3 regions of the Rossellomorea oryzaecorticis genome follow, and region 1 is predicted to be linked to each of the others. Evidence: riboswitches for the same ligand, from Rfam matches in the RefSeq annotation. Region 1 holds a riboswitch; each other region holds the start of a gene.
The links. A riboswitch is a leader RNA that binds a small molecule or an ion and turns the genes downstream of it on or off. The one in region 1 is predicted to bind lysine.

Region 1 (4,394 bases):
GGGCACACTCTCATCACCCGTCACCGCCCCGAAATAAGGCATCCCCGCATATTCACTCCAGTCCTCGAACTTCCAGCCGAAGACCTCTCCGTAAAATTCCTTCCCTTTTTCCACATCTTCTACATGAATTTCAAAATGCACCATCCGTCCCATTGTTTCCCCTCCGTCAATCAATAATTTCATAATTCTGATAAATCAGTTTGCCTCTTTATAGTAAACGATTTTGTACATGCTGTACAATGGTAGATTGGAAGCTTTTCCTAGAATGGAATCCCTCCTGACAACCTTGTTGTCTACCTGTAGATAGAGACCAACTTTCATAATCCTGAATCTTTTCACTCCCATCAAACGTATCTATAGTAGCTGTAAAATATACAGAGTGAGGTGTTGACCATGTTTTTCAGGATCTTTCATAAATCTAACTGTTTCACAAAAATCGCGCTATTTACTGTTACTGTACTTCTGCTCCTTGGCGGGGTATCTTTACTCCTGCTTTAGGTGTACAGCCGCTGAATCGGGATTTTCAAGAAATTATGTACTATCAAGGAGGAAAACTGAATATGGTGACTTTACAAAAGATGAACACAGATGAATTCCAGAGATATCTGGATACTGCAGTCGCTGACTATGCGAAGGAAAAAGTCTCGGCGGGAAACTGGGAGGAAGAAGAATCCCTGCAAAAAGCGAAAGATGAATTCAGTAATCTTCTCCCGGATGGCGAGAATTCCGAAAACAACTACTTATTCACGATATTGAACGAAAAAAATGAAGGGGCAGGAATCATATGGCTTGCCAGACAATCCCCTGAGAAAGGCTTTATCTATGATATCCGGATCAAAGATGAGTACCAGGGAAAAGGCTATGGCAAAAAAACCATGCAGGCAATTGAAGAAAAAGCGAAACAACTCGGGATGAACAAAATCGGCCTGCACGTATTCGGACATAACAAGATTGCCCGGGGCTTATATGAAAAGATCGGATACAAGACCACCAACGTGGTGATGGAGAAGGAAATCCTCTGACCCCTGTCTAAAAAAAGAACCTTTGCCTTCCAACCCGGCAAAGGTTCTTTCCGTTTTAACGGTCGAGTCTCACCAGATCCGCATACGTTTCCCGTTCGATCACTACGCGCGACTCCCCGTCTTTCACAAACACAACAGCCGGACGCGGGATCCGGTTATAGTTGTTAGCCATCGAATATCCGTAGGCACCGGTACTAAACACAGCCAGGGTGTCGCCGAAGTTCACCGGCGGAAGCTTCAGATCCCAGATGAGCATGTCACCTGACTCACAGCACTTCCCGGCAATGCTGACAAGCTCCGTGCATTCCTCATTCGGTCGGTTCGCCAGCACCGCATGATATTTCGCCCCGTAAAGAGCCGGACGAAGATTATCGGTCATCCCACCGTCGACAGACACATACGTGCGCACGTCAGGAATGATTTTCTTGGATCCGACCTTATAGAGCGTCGTTCCTGCCTCGGCGACGATGCTGCGTCCCGGCTCCACCCATACTTCCGGCAGCGGATACCCGTTCTCTCCGAAGCTTTCCTTCACGCAGTCCGTGATCGCTTTTACATATTCGGAAATTGGAAGCGGCTTGTCTTCTTCCGTATAACGCACCCCGAAACCGCCCCCGATGTTCAGGACCGGCAGTGTGACGTCGCACTCGAGCCTCACACTTTGAAGGAAATCGGACAGCACGGTGATCGCCTGCTGGAATCCGTCAAGTTCAAATATCTGCGACCCGATATGCGAGTGGATCCCGAGCACATTGTAATGCGGCTTGCAAAGGGCGATCTGCATTGCGCGGTCGGCCTGTCCGGTCGAAATGCCAAAGCCGAACTTCGAATCGTCCTGCCCCGTCATGATGTAGTCATGTGTATGGGCCTCGACTCCCGGCGTCACGCGGAGCAGGATATTCACCTGCTGCTCCCGCTCTTTCGCCAGCTCATGCAGAAGCTCAAGCTCAAGGAAGCTGTCGACCACAAAGCAGCCGATCCCTGCTTCAAGCGCCATCACGAGTTCTTCCTCAGATTTATTGTTGCCGTGAAAATGAATCCGTCCAGCCGGGAATCCCGCTTCGAGAGCCGTATACAGTTCCCCGCCGGACACGACATCCAGCGACAGATTCTCCTCTTCCGCAAGGCGTACCATTTCCTTGCACATAAATGCCTTGCTCGCATACGCCACCTGGAACTCAAGCCCGCTCTCGATGAACGACTCGCGGAACGCGCGTGCATTGCGGCGGATCATGTCCTCATCATAGACCATCAGCGGAGTGCCGTACGCTGCCGTCAGCTCGCCTGTGCTCACCCCTCCGATCTCCAATTGTCCCTGTACATTCGTTGTCATTGCTGTCATCTTGAATCTCCTCCTGAAACCCCTCCGAAAAAAACTACACAAAAAAACCGTATGAAGCGATGCTCATACGGTTTCCTGATCAAAACGAAGAACGTTCTGAAGAATTCTGTATTAACATCTCTTCAATAGTTCTCCACAACGTGACCATTGTGACAGTCTGACACTTGTTCAATGCCAGCCCAACAGGAAACCGATTGGCTGTTTCCCGTTTCGGCGATCTGCCTTTCACTTTCCGTCCCGGGATCCATCATCCTCAGGAAAGCTACTCCTCATTCTCGCGCCTCTATTATCAGAGAGTAAGTTTATTAGTTTGTACAGCAACTATACCACCGGTGCTGAAAAATTGTCAATCTATTTCCCCTATTCGGGCCGCGGGCCGTTTTCTTTTGGGGATCGAGAAGAAAGTTGTCCTTTTTTATAAAAATATTGCCTTCTTACATATAAAGTGTTCCATTTATTATCCTAACCTTATCCTTTTACCGGGCTATACTCTGCCCTACATTGGAATTAGGCCTCTCAGATAGATTATTCTGCCCTACAGAGGGATTTTTGTACCTTTCAAGTACATAATTCTACCCTTCATCGGATTATTGTACCTTATAAAAAAATAATTGTGCACTTCTTGTCGAATTTCCTCTATTCGGAAGCAGAGGGGTATTTTCTTTTATGATTGAGAAGAACGTAATGCCTTTCTATTAAAAATAATGCCTTTTCACTTATTTATTAAGCCCTTCATCATTATAACCGCTTCTTTATTCTGTCAATTTCCTGCCTCATACCGGAATTGTGCCTCTCAAATAACTTATTCTACCCTTCAAATATTATTTGTACCTTTCAAAAACATAATTCTACCCCTCATTTCATCATTGCACCTTATAAAAAAACAATTGCGCCCTGCGAATTTCCTATACTAACGAAAGCTTTCCCATGATTCAATCATCCAGAATGGGGTAAACTATCCTCGTTGCTTATTTTATAAAAGCATCCGCTACAAGGGAGAAGAACCCATAACATCCATTCACGACACCAAACTGCATTTTTTGCAAAATAAACGATCTTCTTCCTTGACTTTTTCACCTGCATATATAATAATGAATATCGAATTAGAATTATTATAAAGTATTAATAATTCTCAATCACATCACTACAATCATTTAGGAGGAATTTACACTATGTCTTTAATCGGAACAGAAGTAAAACCATTCAAAGCAGAAGCATTCAAAGATGGTGAATTCATCACTGTCACTGACGAAAGCCTGAAAGGTCAATGGAGCATTTTCTGCTTCTACCCTGCAGACTTCACATTTGTATGCCCTACAGAACTTGAAGACCTTCAAAATAACTACGAGGCTCTTAAAGCCCTTGGCGTAGAAGTATATTCCGTTTCTACAGATACACATTTCACACACAAAGGCTGGCATGACAGCTCTGAAAAAATCGGTAAAATCAAATACGCGATGATCGGGGATCCATCTCAAACAGTATCCCGCAACTTCGAAGTATTGAACGAAGAAGACGGTCTTGCTGACCGCGGAACATTCATCATCGATCCTGATGGTGTCATCCAAACAGTTGAAATCAATGCTGGCGGCATCGGCCGTGATGCAGATATCCTAATCAGCAAAATCAAGGCGGCACAATACGTGCGCAACAACCCAGGCGAAGTTTGCCCGGCTAAATGGCAGGAAGGTTCTGAAACACTTAAGCCAAGCCTTGACCTAGTTGGTAAATTATAAGGAGTGCAGTAAATCATGCTCGAAGCAGATATTAAAGCACAATTGGAACAGTACCTCCAGATGCTTGAGGGCGACATCGTCCTGAAAGTCTCTGCAGGTGATGATGTCACATCTAAGGACACGGTGGCTCTCGTTGAAGAGATTGCTTCCATGTCCCCCAGGATCACTGTCGAAAAAGCTGATCTTCCAAGAACACCAAGCTTCAGCGTGAATCGTGCCGGAGAGGAGGATACCGGGGTCCATTTCGCCGGTATCCCGCTCGGACATGAGTTCACTTCACTGGTGCTTGCCCTT
Region 2 (4,394 bases), on a different contig from region 1:
ATGATTTACCCCCCTTAATCATAAAATATGAGGCCGTTTTCTAATCAACATCATCATTAGACAACGATACATATTTTATGTTGTAACAATTATGTGACAAGTTTCATTTTACTCCCATAGAGTGTGAGCGTCAAGAAAACGTATACATAAATTCGACAATATCGCTAAAATATTTTTAATTTAGAGATAACGACTAAACACGATTAAACCCGCCTCCAATAATTAGAATTTTCTAATTATTAACCAATAATATTATACCGCCAAAATATCCCAACTTTCATTTTTCAGGTTTGGGATGATAAATCGACTTTTCATGTATATAATAGTTTTATAGAAAGAGGGGATATATTTGGAACAGAAAAAAGAAGAACTTTATGAACCAACCGTCCCGGTTTTCGGCTATGAAATGATAAGGGATATCCTGCTCCCCGACATCTTGGGTAAGCACACCCCGGAAATCTTATATTGGGGCGGCAAGCAGCTCTCCAGAAAATTCCCCCTTCAATCAATTGATGAATATTCATCTTTTTTTGAAGAAGCAGGCTGGGGGACATTGACGGTTGTGGAACAAAAGAAAAATGAAATGACCTTTGAACTCCGCGGTGCATTTGTCGAAAGACGCCTGTCTCTAAATTCAGACGTTTCATTTAAATTGGAAGCCGGCTTTCTTGCAGAACAAATCCAGCTCCAAAAAAAATGCACGACTGAAGCAGCTGACGAAATACATAAACGAAATCGGTCCGTAAAAATCATCGCCCGCTGGGATGAAAAAGATAAAGTCGAATAAACAGCCGGCCTCCGTTAATAGATGAATGGGAAAGGGTTGACTCTTCAGGAGTCAACCCTTTTTATTTAAAACTGGCCGGACCCAGTCCCTTTAGACGTTTCGGTCCGGCATGTGAAGAAAACAGAAGACTTCTCTGGTCGGACAGGAAGCGTTTACCGGGCTAAGACAAGACGCTTCCGCTCTTTTTACAGTGTCACTTCTTCTACTTTGACAGCATCCAGTTTGAACGCCGTATGTAACACTCCTGCTGCTTTTTGCATATTCACCTGATCCACCACGGCCGACACCTTGATTTCAGATGTGCTGACCATTTTGACGATGATGTCATTTTGAGCAAGGACCTCGAACATTTCTGCCGCCACTCCCGGGTTCGAGATCATTCCGGAACCGACGATTGATACCTTGGCAAGATCTCGTTCATGCTCGATATGCGTGAAGCCGAGCTCATCCTGATTCTTCTCCAATACAGACAGGGCTTCTTCAAGGTCATGTTCCTTGATTGAAAAAGATAGATTCGTTGTATCCTTGTCTGTCTGGCTCTGAATGATGATGTCCACGTTCAGATGATTCCTGGCCAGGGTTGTGAATACGGACGATAGGCCTGTCAATGCGTTCCCGAGCCCGAACACTGTCACCCTTACGATTTCATCTTCAAATGCGACTCCTCTTACCACCAAATTCTGTTCCATGCTTGCTTCCTCCTCAATGTACGTACCTTCGACTTTTTCAAGGCTTGATCTCACTTCCAGCGGGATTTGATAATTTTTCGCAAACTCGACAGCCCTTGGATGAAGGACCCCTGCCCCCAGATTGGCAAGCTCGAGCATTTCGTCATACGAAATCGATGGCAGCTTCCTTGCACCCTTTATATATCGGGGATCGGATGAATAGACCCCGTCCACATCTGTATAAATATCACACCGGTCTGCTTTCAGTGCAGCCGCGATTGCCACTGCGGTCGTGTCAGATCCCCCGCGGCCGAGCGTAGTGATTTCACCTGAAGGCGTCATACCCTGAAACCCTGCTACGATCACGACTTTTCCGCTTTCCAGCTGTGCTGTCATCTTTTCTGTATGAATATTGATGATGCGTGCGTTGCTGTGGACGGATTCCGTCTCGATCCCCGCTTGCCATCCAGTGTACGAAATGGCTTCCTGACCGGCCTGAATCAGCGCCATTGTCAATAGTGATATGGTTACCTGTTCCCCAGTCGACAACAGCATATCCATTTCCCTTTTACTTGGGCGTGAAGTGATTTCCCTTGCCATTCCTACTAGCGCATCCGTTGTTTTCCCCATGGCGGATACGACCACGACCACGTCATTTCCCCGATTCTTCTCTTCTAAAATTCTTGACGCAACATTTTGAATTTTTTCGACAGATCCTACAGATGTCCCGCCGAATTTTTGAACGATAATACTCACAGCTTCTCCTTCTTTCTCTTTGAGTGTAGAAATAGAATCTTATTTTTTGAAGAGAATCATCTGACTACTGTTGAGATCCCGCTGCAGCGAGGATATTGTTTCATCCTTCTGCAGTCCCATGCCTGATAATAAAAAAAGCAATGAGATGGAGGTCTCATTGCTTATGAACTTAAAGTAAAAAATACTGATCCGTTCATCGGCATTGTGAGATAGCTCTCCAAGATTGATTCATCTTGACAATCCTGCATTTCTTAAACGCAGGACCAGCGGGATTAGTATGAGTCCAATACCACTTCGGCGAATCTCCCCTTCCCAGACATCTCATCGGAGCCCATACTCCTCTTTGCCTGTACTCTTGAAGTTCGCACCTCTATCACCACTTTTGAAAGTGATAATGTTTTAAATTATCGATAATTATAGCACACGAAAAAATTGGAAGCAATGAGGTTTTTATAAAATTGCGATAAATTTTTTGGGTCATTCGGGTGAAACGAACGTTTCACCCGCTTTTCAGCGGAGCTGAAAAGTCCCATATCAAATAAGAAAGCCTGGACCAAGCTCGCTTGGTCCAGGCTTTCTTATTTGATATGGGAAATGAACCAACAAATTAAACGTTATCCATATACCCTATTCGTTTAGTTTCTCATGCAAAACTTTCGCCACTGATTCAGGGATTCCGATGTCCTGAAGTTCCTCTGCCGTTGCTTCTTTCATTTTTTTCATGGAGCCGAAGTGTTTGAGAAGCTGTTTTTTGCGCTTTGGTCCGATTCCGTCGATGTCGTCGAGGATGGATTGGAAGGCGCTTTTTCCGCGCAGCTGGCGGTGGAATGTGATAGCGAAACGGTGGACTTCGTCCTGGATTCGCTGGAGCAGGTAAAATTCCTGACTGCGTTTTTCCAGGGGTACGATCTGCAAGGGATTTCCGTATAGGAGCTCGGATGTCTGGTGTTTATCGTCCTTGGCAAGGCCGCCTAAAGGTATATCAAGTCCCAGCTCATTTTCAAGCACTTCACGGGCCGCTTCGATCTGGCCTTTTCCTCCGTCGATGATGATGAGGTCCGGAAGCGGAAGACCATCCTTCAATACCCTCGAGTACCGTCTTCTTACCACTTCCCGCATCGAGTCATAATCATCCGGGCCTTTGACGGTCTTTATCTTGTATTTCCGGTATTCTTTTTTAGCAGGCTTTCCATCCACGAAGACGATCATCGCTGATACCGGAGCGGAGCCTTGTATATTCGAGTTATCGAATGCTTCGATCCGGAACGGGGTATAGATCCCCATCTGTTCGCCGAGACTTTCAATCGCTTTGATCGTCCTCTCCTCATCTCGCTCGATCAGGGCAAACTTCTCATCAAGCGCCTGCTTGGCATTTTTCTCCGCCAATTTCACCAGCTCTTTTTTCTTGCCCCTTTTCGGCTGTGTGATCTTCACTTCAAGGAGTTTCATGGCGAGTTCTTCGTCAATATCCTCCGGCAGAAAAATTTCTCTCGGCTTGAAATGGTTTGCTTTTGAATAAAACTGGCCAAGGAATGTCAGGAATTCATCTTCAGGTTCGTTGTAAAGAGGGAATAATGAAACATCGCGTTCAATCAATTTACCCTGCCTCACAAAGAAGACCTGCACACACATCCAGCCTTTATCGACGGCGAAACCAAACACATCCCGGTCTGTAAAGTCGGTCATCGTCATCTTCTGCTTTTCCATCGTTGCTTCTATATGAAGGATTTGATCCCGGAATTCCTTTGCCCGTTCAAACTCAAGATTTTCAGAAGCTTCCTTCATTTTTTCCGAAAGCTCTTTCTTGATTTCTTTGTATCCTCCGTTGAGGAATCTCGCAATTTCATCCGTCATTTCCCTGTACGTTTCTTTGCTCACTTCTTTTACACAAGGGGCGAGGCACTGTCCCATATGGTAATAGAGGCAGACGCGGTCAGGAAGTGTGGTACATTTACGCAGCGGGTAAAGTCGGTCAAGCAGCTTTTTCGTTTCATTCGCCGCACCCACATTCGGGTAGGGGCCGAAATACTTTCCTTTTCCCCTCTGTACCTTGCGGGTCGTAATCAACCGCGGATGACGCTCATTGGTCAATTTGATGAAAGGGTAACTTTTGTCATCCTTTAACATGACGTTGTATTTCGGGTCATACTTTTTAATCAGATTCATTTCGAGCACAAGGGCTT
Region 3 (4,394 bases), on a different contig from region 1:
ATCAATCGGGATCGAACTGAATCTTTCCCAAAAACAGCTTGAAGAGCTCGGCATCGGTGCGATTCTTCATGATGTTGGAAAGATGCTTGTATCGGAAGAGGTTCTCATGAAGCCCGGCAGATTGACAGAAGAAGAATTCGTGGAAGTCCAGAAACATACCGAGCACGGTTTTGACATATTAAGAAAGCTGCAGACGATCTCCCTGCTGGTGGCCCACTGTGCATATCAGCATCATGAGAGGCTGGATGGATCGGGTTACCCCCGTGGGCTTAAGGGTGAGGACATCCATCCTTATGCCAAGATCATCGCAGTCGCTGATGTCTTTGATGCGATGACCTCCAACCGGGTGTACAGGGAAGCCATGCTCCCTCATGAAGCGCTCGAAATCCTTTACGCAGGTTCAGGTTCATTATTCGATCCGAATGTGATCGAAGCGTTCAGGAGATCGGTCGCGATTTATCCGAACGGGATGATCGTTGAATTGAATGATGAGAAAAAAGGGATTGTAACGAGTCAAAACAGAGGGGTGACAGACAGGCCGGTCATCCGCGTGATCGAAGAAAAAGGGGAAGAATTGTATGCTCCTTATGAATTGGACTTAAGCACGGAGCTTGATAAAGTCATCACAGGTTTTGATGTCGATTATGAGCCGTCACCTAGTAAAATTAAATAATTTTTTTGCGTTAAACCCTCCTTAGGAAGCATAAGAATAGCTTGTAAGGGGGGATTTTTTTGTCTAAGTTCAAAACACACAAACCCCGAAGAGGAGGGCCCTTGCCTTTTCGCCATGTGATGATCATCACTATCATTTTCTTCATGTTTTCCACAGGGGCTGGTCTCTGGATCGTAAACCTGGGCTTGAAGCCGACCCTGCTTGCCTATGCCGAAACGCAGACGAGCAGAATCGGGACGATGGTTATCAATAAAGCGATCAACAAAAAGGTGGCCGGATCAATTGAACTGGAGGAAATAACGGAAGAAGTGAAAAATGCAGAAGGGGAGGTGGTCTCCCTCAGGTTCAATACACAGAATATCAACAGGGTTCAGGGAGAAATCACTAATTTGGTGCAGTTATATTTAAAAGATGCGGAAAAAGGGAATATCGAAAATCTCGAATACATCACGGATATTGAAATAGACGAGGATGGGACGAAAGCCGATGAAGGAATTGTCTATTCTGTCCCTCTGGGTCAGGCTACAAACAATGCATTACTAGGGAACCTGGGACCAAAAGTTCCTATAAGGTTCCATTCCATCGGGGACGTGCGATCGGATATCAAACACACGGTCGAAGAGTTCGGCATCAACAATGCCCTCGTCAAAGTCTATGTTACCCTTACCGTCAACGTCCAGATCATCATCCCGTTTGCAACTAAAACCGAAACCATCAAGCAGGATGTACTGATTGCCATGGATACCGTCCACCTGGATGTACCGCAATTCTTCAACAACAGCGGCGACGGCACATCTCCATCAATCGAAATGCCGACGAATTGATGCTGCCCGCGGAAAGCGAGGTCTTGCACGGAAATCAATTGCGACAATCAAGAATGGAAAAAACTTCCCTCACCCCATCTCGAATTAAAAGTTGTCAAAAAAGTGATAGTTTGATATATTTAAAAAGGAAATTTTAATATTATAACCACATCATCAATCCGATGGGGTAGAGGTGCAGGGTTCAAGAGTAAGCTGTTTGAGGATGACAACTGAGACAACAGATGAAAGGGAACCTTTGCCGAAGCAGATATGTTCGTCAAAAGCATATATGCTGGGGTTATCTTGAAGAAGGGTAACACTGTCATTATGGGGGACACTCTATAATGGGGAGCTACAGATCGTGATGGAGCACTTACATTACTCATTAAAGGTAATGATAGGATCCTCTATCATTACCTTTTTTATATTCCTCTGTCATGCTAATGGTTCCCCCCTATCAAGTAGGAGGAGGACATTATGGAAAACACGATTTATTCAATCATCCCGCCCCTTTTAGCCATCCTGATGGTTATTCTGACGAGACGCGTACTGCTCTCGCTGGGTGTAGGGATCATCGCTTCAGCACTTCTTATTACAAATTTCTCTATCACAGGTACAGCCGCTAAGATATGGGAGGCCGTCAAAGGTATTTTCGTCGCAGACGGCGGATTGAACACATGGAATGTGTACATCATCTTTTTCTTATTGATTCTTGGCGTCATCACTGCATTCGTCAACATCTCAGGCGGAAGCCGCGCATTCGGTGAATGGGCGATGAAACGCGTGAAGACCAGAAGAGGCGCGCAGCTGCTCGCAGCCGTTTTAGGTATCATTATTTTTATTGATGATTATTTCAATGCGCTTGCGGTCGGACAGGTTGCAAGGCCGATCACGGACCGTCACAAAATTTCACGTGCGAAACTTGCTTATATCATCGATTCGACATCAGCTCCGGTCTGTGTCGTATCACCGGTATCAAGCTGGGGAGCATATATCATCGGAATCATCGGTTCGATCCTTGCGACTCACAGCATCACCGAGTACACGGCATTCTCTGCATTTATTCAAATGATCCCAATGAATCTGTATGTTTGGGCAGCGCTTCTGCTCGTATTGGTAGTAGCGTTTAAAGGCTTTGATTTCGGTAAAATGAAAGAGCATGAAGACAGGGCAATCACGACAGGGAATCTGTATGATCCAGACAAGGAAATCCCGGGAGAACTGAAAAATGATCTTCCAGTCAGCTCCAAAGGGACAGTCGGTGATCTGGCATGGCCGATCATTGCGCTTGTCGCTGGAACCGTCGGCATGATGCTATGGACAGGGTATAAGGCAGTCGGAGCCTTTGACATCATCCCGGTGTTTGAAAACACGGATGTAACAAAGTCACTATTATACGGCAGTTTATTTGCACTGGCGATTGCACTTATTCTTTTCTTCCGTCAAGTAAGCTTGAAGGGTGTGGAAGGGAGTGCAGTCGGGACAGCGGTAGTGGAAGGAATCAAATCGATGCTTCCTGCCGTATATATCCTTATTTTTGCATGGGCCATCGTCACGCTGATCGATGAGCTTCAAACGGGCACGTACCTTGCAGGGCTGGTTGAAAAATCAAACATGCCAGTCGAGCTGCTTCCAGTACTGTTGTTCTTGGTCGCCGGTATCATGGCCTTCTCTACGGGTACTTCATGGGGCTCCTTCGGGATCCTGCTTCCGATCGCTGGTGAAATTGCAGCGGCGACAGACGTAAGTGTATTACTTCCTGCGATGGCAGCCGTATTGGCAGGTGCTGTACTTGGAGATCACTGTTCACCGATTTCCGATACGACGATCCTGTCCTCGACAGGAGCCGGAAGTAATCACATCGACCACGTATTGACACAGCTTCCATATGCTCTTATCGGAGCACTGGCGGCTTCAATCGGATATCTTGTATTAGGATTCACGGGAAGCACACTGCTTGGTCTGATCGTAGTGGTTGTGATCATCGTGGGACTTGGTTTACTGAAAGGGAAGAAAACGGAATCAGCCGTTTCATAATGTAAGAAAAAGAAACCAGAGGCAGAATGCTGCTTCTGGTTTTTTTGTTCTCTCCCTAAAGAAAATAAGCCTTTCGCCCATATTCTACCATAGATTCTTTTCTCATAAGAATAGGAGAAAAGGGGGCAGAGATATGCTGACAGAGGTGGAAGGCTTTAACGATTTGATCTATCCCGATGATTTGTTATCGATCATCCGAAATGGTTTTAAACATTCGTCCAAGCCGAAGAAGGTGCTGATACTCGGAGCTGGACTCGCTGGTTTGACGGCTGCATCCCTGCTTAAGAGGGCCGGGCATGAAGTCACTGTCCTGGAGGGGAATAACAGGGTGGGAGGTAGGGTTTATACAGTAAGGGAACCTTTTACTTCAGGTAATTACATTGATTTTGGAGCGATGAGAATTCCTGAGAACCACGCTTTGGTTTTTGAATACATCAAACGCTTTAACCTGCCCGTAAACCGCTTCATCAACTCATCTCCGCAGGATTTGATCTTTGCGAATAATGTCCTTACCACTAAAGATGAATATAAAAGAAATCCTGATATCCTGGGTTATCCGGTTGAAGAACATGAAAAAGGGAAAACTGCCGCAGAGCTTTTCCTAGAGGCGACGAGACCATTCTTAGATCTGTATATGAGCAGTACACCCGAAGAACAGAAGGGTTTAAGAGAAGAGTATTCAATCTACTCGATGGGCGACTACCTGGCTTCCAACCGGCTGGGAAAACCCCTTTCAGACAGTGCCATAAGAAAGATCGGTGTCATGCTGGGCATCGAAGGATTCCCCGGTTTTTCGTTCATTGATATTTTGACCGATATCATTTATCCGATTTTCAGTGAGGAAATATCCTTTTATGAAATAACGAGGGGCAATGATCAGC

Region 2: it holds a riboswitch for lysine, as region 1 does, so the genes downstream of both, ACKA06_RS12435 (aspartate kinase) here and lysA (diaminopimelate decarboxylase) in region 1, are expected to answer to the same signal.
Region 3: it holds a riboswitch for lysine, as region 1 does, so the genes downstream of both, ACKA06_RS04330 (Na+/H+ antiporter NhaC family protein) here and lysA (diaminopimelate decarboxylase) in region 1, are expected to answer to the same signal.

Annotation. Positions count from the first base shown of each region.
Region 1 covers NZ_JBJOSA010000001.1:85,601-89,994, forward strand. Annotated here, with positions in the region: gene ACKA06_RS00430 (VOC family protein) at 1-153, opposite strand, end outside; gene ACKA06_RS00435 (GNAT family N-acetyltransferase) at 561-1,022, shown strand; gene lysA (diaminopimelate decarboxylase) at 1,078-2,364, opposite strand; lysine riboswitch at 2,483-2,658, opposite strand; gene ahpC (alkyl hydroperoxide reductase subunit C) at 3,537-4,100, shown strand; gene ahpF (alkyl hydroperoxide reductase subunit F) at 4,113-4,394, shown strand, end outside.
Region 2 covers NZ_JBJOSA010000009.1:97,614-102,007, reverse strand. Annotated here, with positions in the region: gene ACKA06_RS12445 (succinate dehydrogenase cytochrome b558 subunit) at 1-2, opposite strand, end outside; gene ACKA06_RS12440 (YslB family protein) at 350-787, shown strand; gene ACKA06_RS12435 (aspartate kinase) at 973-2,211, opposite strand; lysine riboswitch at 2,414-2,592, opposite strand; gene uvrC (excinuclease ABC subunit UvrC) at 2,839-4,394, opposite strand, start outside.
Region 3 covers NZ_JBJOSA010000003.1:13,801-18,194, reverse strand. Annotated here, with positions in the region: gene ACKA06_RS04340 (HD-GYP domain-containing protein) at 1-673, shown strand, start outside; gene yunB (sporulation protein YunB) at 775-1,497, shown strand; lysine riboswitch at 1,657-1,839, shown strand; gene ACKA06_RS04330 (Na+/H+ antiporter NhaC family protein) at 1,954-3,513, shown strand; gene ACKA06_RS04325 (flavin monoamine oxidase family protein) at 3,647-4,394, shown strand, end outside.